3 regions of the Desulfovibrio sp. SGI.230 genome follow, and region 3 is predicted to be linked to each of the others. Evidence: riboswitches for the same ligand, from Rfam matches in the RefSeq annotation. Region 3 holds a riboswitch; each other region holds the start of a gene.
What was found. A riboswitch is a leader RNA that binds a small molecule or an ion and turns the genes downstream of it on or off. The one in region 3 is predicted to bind cobalamin.
Positions count from the first base shown of each region.

Region 1 (2,260 bases), on a different contig from region 3:
ACATGGATGCCGCCCTGTTCGGCAAGACGAAGATGCATGTCTGCCATAGCCTGGACGAGGCCCTGGACAAGGCCCGCCATTTCCTGGGACAGGAGCTGGACGTGCGCACCATCATCATGCCGCACGGCGCCTCGACCCTGCCCAAGCTGGCGGTCTAGCGACCACAGGCTGGCGTGGGCACCTTCGGGTACCCGCGCCGGTTGAAACCGGGGCCCCGCCGGATGCGCGGTCCGTACGCGGGCTGTGTTATCCGGCAGGGGCGTCTGGCAGGGGACCCGCTTCCCGGAGGAGAGCCCTTTTTTTATGCGGAAAAGGGGGCTCCGGCAGGGCGGCAAGTTGTGAAAAACGACGCAGGCGGAGTGGTCTGCGGATTCAAAAATCCCGCCAGCCCAGAATTGGCGCGGACTTTGGCAAATTGCCTGTCTTGGCGCAGACTTGTGATTTTTTACAATTATTTCAAAGTGTTGTAAAATACTTACAAAAACTCTGTGTTGACAGTTGGGGCACCTTTTGCCATCTTGAGCGGGCAGAAGCGCTGCTACGAGCTTCATCGGGAATCCCGTGAGATCCGGGAGCGGACCCGCCGCCGTAAGTCGCAGAACCTGCTCCCCCCGTGTGCCACTGGCAACCGCCGGGAAGGCCGGGAGCAGGGTGACGAGCCGGAAGACCTGCTTCTGCCGCTTGTCCATGGGGACAGCCTCACGGCAACGGGTTTTTGCCGCTGGGAAGGGACGTCATGACACTCTGTCGACGGGCGTCCGTATCTTTTTTCCACCTTTTTTTCGCGATTTTTCAGGGCCTGAGACCTCCCCTACAGGGAGGGTCTTTTGTGTTGACCCTAAAACGGGTCAGGAAAACAAATATCTTTGGATCTGGAGCAGGAAAACATGCTTGCGAGCATCATCAAGCGGGACGGGACCGAGGTCGCCTTTGATTCCGTCAAGATTCTCAATGCCATTACCAAGGCCAACAAGGCGTCCGGCGAGGACATGTCCCCCACGGATCTCCTGTTCGTCACCGAAAAGGTCTGCCGCAAGCTCGAAGCCCAGAACCTCCGCCATGTGGAAGAGATCCAGGACGTGGTGGAAGAGACCCTGATCCAGTACGATTACGCCAAGACCGCCAAGGCCTACATCCTGTACCGCGCCGAGCACACCAAGCGCCGCAACGCGGAATCGTACCTGATGGAGATCTACAAGACCCTGACCTACGCGCCCGCCATCGAAGAAGACATCAAGCGCGAGAACGCCAACATCGACGGCGATACGGCCATGGGCACCATGCTCAAGTACGGTTCCGAAGGGGCCAAGTATTTCACCGACAACTATGTCCTGCCCAAGGACGCCTCGGCCGCGCACATCAACGGTGACATCCATATCCATGACAAGGATTTCTACATGCTCACCGAGACCTGTTGCCAGATCGACCTGATCCCGCTGTTCCGCAACGGGTTCTCCACCGGTCACGGCCATCTGCGCGAGCCCAATTCCATCGAGAGCTATTCCGCCCTGGCCTGTATCGCCATCCAGGCCAACCAGAACGAGATGCACGGCGGCCAGAGCGTGCCGCACTTCGATTACGCCATGGCCGGCGGCGTGGCCAAGACCTTCCGCAAGGAATACCGCCATGCCTTCACCGCCTTCGTGCGCATCAGGACCGGCATGGATGCCGCCCAGGCCGAGGAATTCAGCCAGCAGATCCTGCTGCCCGTGATGCCCGCCATCCGCATGGCCGATGTGGACGAACTGGGCAAGCGCATGGAAGGCCTGGTGGCCGAGAACGAGCGCGATCTGGTGCGTGCCGCCCATGCCTACGCCGCCGAGGAAGCCCTGCGCATCACCGACCGCCGCACCTACCAGGCCATGGAAGCCTTCGTGCACAACCTGAATACCATGAATTCCCGCGCCGGTGCGCAGGTGCCCTTCAGCTCCGTCAACTACGGCACCGACACCTCCGCCGAGGGCCGCATGGTGGTGCGCAACCTGCTGCTGGCCACCCAGGCCGGTCTGGGCAGCGGCGAGACCTCCATCTTCCCGGTGCAGATCTTCAAGGTCAAGGAAGGCGTCAACTACAACGAAGGCGACCCCAACTACGACCTGTTCAAGATGGCCATCAAGACCTCGGCCATGCGTCTGTTCCCCAATTTCAGCTTCCTGGATGCGCCGTTCAACCTGCAGTACTACAAGCCCGGTGACTACAACAGCGAAGTGGCCTACATGGGTTGCCGCACCCGCGTGCTGGGCAACGTGTACGACCCCGA
Region 1 covers NZ_JBNPKS010000009.1:97,171-99,430, reverse strand. The annotation lists gene larA (nickel-dependent lactate racemase) at 1-158, shown strand, start outside; cobalamin riboswitch at 514-690, shown strand; gene ACQRAG_RS08575 (anaerobic ribonucleoside triphosphate reductase) at 888-2,260, shown strand, end outside.
Region 1: another riboswitch for cobalamin. It lies ahead of ACQRAG_RS08575 (anaerobic ribonucleoside triphosphate reductase); the one in region 3 lies ahead of ACQRAG_RS07760 (iron ABC transporter permease).

Region 2 (2,260 bases), on a different contig from region 3:
CCGAAGTGCAGGGGCCGTGCCGCTACGTAGGGCAGCTGCTCCTGCATAAGGCGCAGACGCCGCACATGTCCGCCAAGGGTGGGGATGTGCGCCCGCCAGTTGCGCTGCAGGGCCGAGAGCTGCCGTGCCCCGCTGCCGATGGAGGTGATGGGGATCCAGCGCGGTTCCGTCCAGACGTTCTGGGCCCAGGCCGCGGGCTCCGTGCCTCTGGCCAGCACCAGACGGCCACGCACGGTGATGACGCGGTCCCCCAGCTCTTCCAGCAGGGGCTGCATGTAGTCACGCGCCGCCACCTGCACGCTGAAATCTTCTTTGGGCAGGGCCGAACGGGGCAGGTCGGGCCAGCGACGGGCCAGGAGCACCTGCTCCTGCTGCCGGGCCTCGCGCCGCTGTTCCCGGCGCTCCTGCCGCCAGCGGGGCAGGGCATGGGCCTCCCCGGCGGCATGTTCCGGCTGTTCCGCCTTCTTGCCCCAGCCCGTTTTGGCCCGGGCGGGAGCCTGCGCTGCCGGCTCCCCGGAAACACGACGCCCGGAACGGCGGGACGGGCCTTGCCTGTCCGCGCCCTGCTCCGGGCTGGCCTTGCCCCCGCTGCGACGGCGGGGCGCTGAACGTTTTTTCTCTTCCCTGTCGGCTTCCTGCGGGGCCTGCTCCTCATGGAGGGCGCCACGACGGGGCGCGGGAAATGATCGACTGTGCGTACTCATGTGATCAGCATAGCCCAAAGCCCGGACAAGGCCAAGCGTCCGCCAGCCTCCTTCGGCGACGGGGATGGCCCGAGCGGCGAAAAAAAGCAGGGCCGTCCTCCCCTCGCGGACCAGCGCCGCCCGTGACGCAACGGCCGGACAAAAGGAGCCTTCCCCCCGCATCTCCCGGACAGCGCAGGCTTTTACTTTTCCGCCCGGCTTGACTTTTGTGCCCCAAACCGTTTCTGATGGCGCATCCATGCGGGGAATTCCGTGCAAATCGGAAACAGTCGCGCTGCGGTAAGAGGGTACGGAGCTTCTTTGGCGACACGCCACGACAGCCAGCCGTCACGGTGAAGGCGAAGCAAAGGCCCGGAGGCATGCCTCCCCATTCCCTCAAGTCCGAATACCCGCTCCATCCCTAACCTTTCAACGCGTCATTGAGGAGGTTCCATGCGTCGCATCCCCACAACATCCCTGCGCTCCACGCTGCTGGCCCTGCTGCTCACCCTCTGCCTGGCCCTGCCTGCCCTGGCGGCCCAGAAGGAAGGCCTGCTGCTGGTGGCCTTCGGCACCAGCGTGCCCGAGGCCCAGCCCGCCCTGACCGCCATCGACAAGGAATTCAAGGCCGCCTTCCCCCACAGCCCCGTGATCTGGGCCTATACCTCCAGCATCATCCGGGCCAAGCTGGAAAAGAAGGGCGTGCACATCGGTGACGTGGCCGCCGGTCTGGAAGAGCTGGCCCGGCAAAAGGTGGACGTGGTGCGCGTCCAGTCCCTGCATGTGGTGGCCGGGGAGGAATTCAGCGAGATGGAGCGCCTGCTCGTCAGCTGGCTGGTCCGCCATCCCGACAGTTTCAAGGCCGTCTATCTGGGCCGCCCGCTGCTGGAATCCCGGCAGGATGCCGAAGATGTCTGCCGCGCCGTCCTCGGCGCCACCGAAGGCAAGCGCAAGTCCGGCGAGCTGCTGGCCCTCATGGGCCACGGCCAGAGCCACGGCCGGGGCGACATGATCATCGAAGGCATGCGCGCCACCCTGGCCGATGCCGACAACCTGGCCGTGCTGGCCACGGTGGAAGGCTCGCACGGTTTCGACCAGGTGCTTGCCGCCATCAAGACCAGCCGCGCGTCCGTCATCTGGCTCCAGCCCTTCATGGTGGTAGCCGGGGACCATGCCCGCAACGACCTGGCCGGTGACGAGTCCGATTCCTGGGCCTCGCAGATCCGCGCCCTGGGCCTCACCCCCCGCCCCGTACTCACCGGTCTGGGCGAGCTGCCCGGCGTGCGCGCCGTCTTCGTGCGCCATGCCCGCGACAGCCAGGACGATCTGCTGAAGCAGTAAGACAAGATGCTGCCAAGGGGAGACGGGGCCCCTTTTGGAAAAGGGTCTCCCTTCTCCCCTTGGAACCCCTCTTCCCCCCTAAAACTTTTTCTCCGGTCCGGCCGGATGGTCCCCGTCGCTGTCTGAGAGGGCAAGGCATTCGGCACAGGACAGGCAGCCCGCAGCCCCGCCAGCCAGACGGTCGCAGACGCGAGGATCATAGATTCAGCCAATAGAAAAGGACGCCACGCATGGCG
Region 2 covers NZ_JBNPKS010000012.1:52,232-54,491, forward strand. The annotation lists gene ACQRAG_RS09565 (SAM-dependent methyltransferase) at 1-275, opposite strand, end outside; cobalamin riboswitch at 918-1,115, shown strand; gene ACQRAG_RS09570 (sirohydrochlorin cobaltochelatase) at 1,137-2,024, shown strand.
Region 2: another riboswitch for cobalamin. It lies ahead of ACQRAG_RS09570 (sirohydrochlorin cobaltochelatase); the one in region 3 lies ahead of ACQRAG_RS07760 (iron ABC transporter permease).

Region 3 (2,260 bases):
CTGCCCCACCAGCCCAGCCAGGGATAGCGGCCCAGCAGGACCATCTGCAGGGCGGTCATGCCCTGCGGTGCGGCACTGCGCTGGGAAAGTACGGCCACCCGGCGGGCCCGCTCCCGGGGGGAAAGACGGCGGATGTCCGCGCCTTGTACCTGCACCATGCCCGCCGTCGGCATCAGACTGCCCGCCAGAACCCGCAGCAGCGTGGTCTTGCCGCTGCCGTTGGGCCCCAGCAGGGCCACGGCCTCACCGGGATGGAGGTCGATGTCCACACCATGCAATATCTCGTCCGTGCCGTAGGCCGCCCGGATGCCTTCTGCCCGCAACATCAGCGCCTCCGCACCAGAAAAGCGAAAAAGGGGCCGCCCAGCAGGGCCGTCACCACGCCCACGGGCAATTCCTGCCCGCCGGAAAGCACACAGCGGGCCAGCACGTCCGCCCAGACCAGCAGGATGCCGCCGCCCAGGAACGCACCGTACAGCAAAGGGCCATGCGCGCTGCCCAGCAGCATGCGCAGGACATGCGGCACCACCAGACCCACGAAGCCGATGACCCCGGCCACGGCCACGCAACCGGCCGTCATGCAGCTGGCGCCGGCCAGCAGCCAAAAGCGTGTGCGGCCCACGGCAAGGCCCAGATGCGCGGCCTGTTCATCGCCAAGGGCCAGCATGTCCAGCTTGCGCCAGCCCGGCAGCACCACCAGCAGCCCCGGCAGCAAGGTGGCCAGCAGGAGCGGAACGCTGTCCCAGCCACGGCCTTGCAGGCTGCCCATGATCCAGAAAACAATGCTGGTGACGGATTCTTCGTTAAGGGCTTTGACCAGGGCCACCACGGCACCCAGAAAGGCCGCCACGGCGATACCGGCCAGGATGACCGTCTCGCGCCTAAAGCTCCCCTGCCCGCTGCCCAGCCAGAGCGCGCCGCCCAGGGCCAGCAGAGAGCCCAGCAGGGCCGCCAGGGAGACCGTGGCCGCAGCGGAAAGGCCCACGGCAAGGCCTCCGGCCCAGATGCCCAGGGTACCGCCCAGTGCGATGGCCATGCTGGCGCCGCAGGCAGCTCCGGCGGAGATGCCCAGGGTGAAGGGGTCCGCCAGCGGATTGCGCAGCACGCCCTGCAGGGCCACACCGGCCACGGCCAGCGCACCGCCGCACAGCAGACCCAGCAGCACGCGGGCCAGACGGATCTGTCCCACCACCAGCTGCACGCTGCCGTCCGCCGGGGGGCACAGACCCACCACGGCCCCCAGCGCCTGCCAGACATCGGCCACAGCCACAGGCACGGGCCCGGGCAGACAGGCCAGCGGCAACGAAGCACACCAGAGGATGGCCAGCAGCACGCAGCAGCACCAGCGGCGCGCGCTCCGGGCATCCTTGGCAATGGGGCTTTTCTCCGGCATGGTCCGTCCTGTCATGGCCATCAGTGGCCGGGCACACTGGCCCGGAAACAAAAAAAGCCCCTTCCACCAATGGAAGAGGCCCGTATTCCCTTGCTCCCCTCGGCAAGACCCGTGCCGATACCGGTCGCGGCCAGCGGCCACGGTCCACGGCAGGTATTCCGGCTCGGCCCCCGGCTTCCGGCCTTCCCGTTGCCAGTGGCACATGAAGGAAGCTGGTATGCGGGCCTTACGGCGGCGGGTCCGCTCCCGATTCTCACGGGATTCCCTTTTGACGCCGGCAGGTTCCGGCGACCATGGACGCGCTACTCTAGGCAGGGAGCTGCGGCTTGTCAACGTGTGATGGAAAGAGGGAGATGCGGCAGACAGGCCTAGTAAAGACCGCTTGTGGCTGCTGCCGATGTCCTCAGCTTCGCGACAGGCGCTTCCCGCAGGGCCGGGACGATACCCGGCAGTACAGCGCGAACGGTGGCCTTGCCTGGCGGGCTGTGGCCAAATCCCGTGCCGCAGCGGCTCCCCGCGCTAAAAAAGTCTTTTCCTCAACACGCATCATCACGGCAACCGGGACTGAGGGCGCCCGTCGTCCCCGGCACACAAAAAAGACAGCCCAAAGGCTGCCCTTGCCATCTCGCGCTACAGTCTCGCAGGGGCAGTGTGCTCTCCCCGACGGCTCTCATGCCGGAGAACAAAGACGGGACGAAAAGACCATGCCCTTCACACCCTGCATTTTACTAAAAACACAACTATCCTATATAAATAGGACAAACAGAAGAGACTGCCTCCACCGCTTTGATACCCCATCTTTCGGGGACCGGCGGCAGGGGCTGCCTCCCCGTAGCCCGGACAGGTTCCATCCTTCAGAAAAAAGCG
Region 3 covers NZ_JBNPKS010000008.1:2,788-5,047, forward strand. The annotation lists gene ACQRAG_RS07755 (ABC transporter ATP-binding protein) at 1-326, opposite strand, end outside; gene ACQRAG_RS07760 (iron ABC transporter permease) at 326-1,393, opposite strand; cobalamin riboswitch at 1,525-1,703, opposite strand.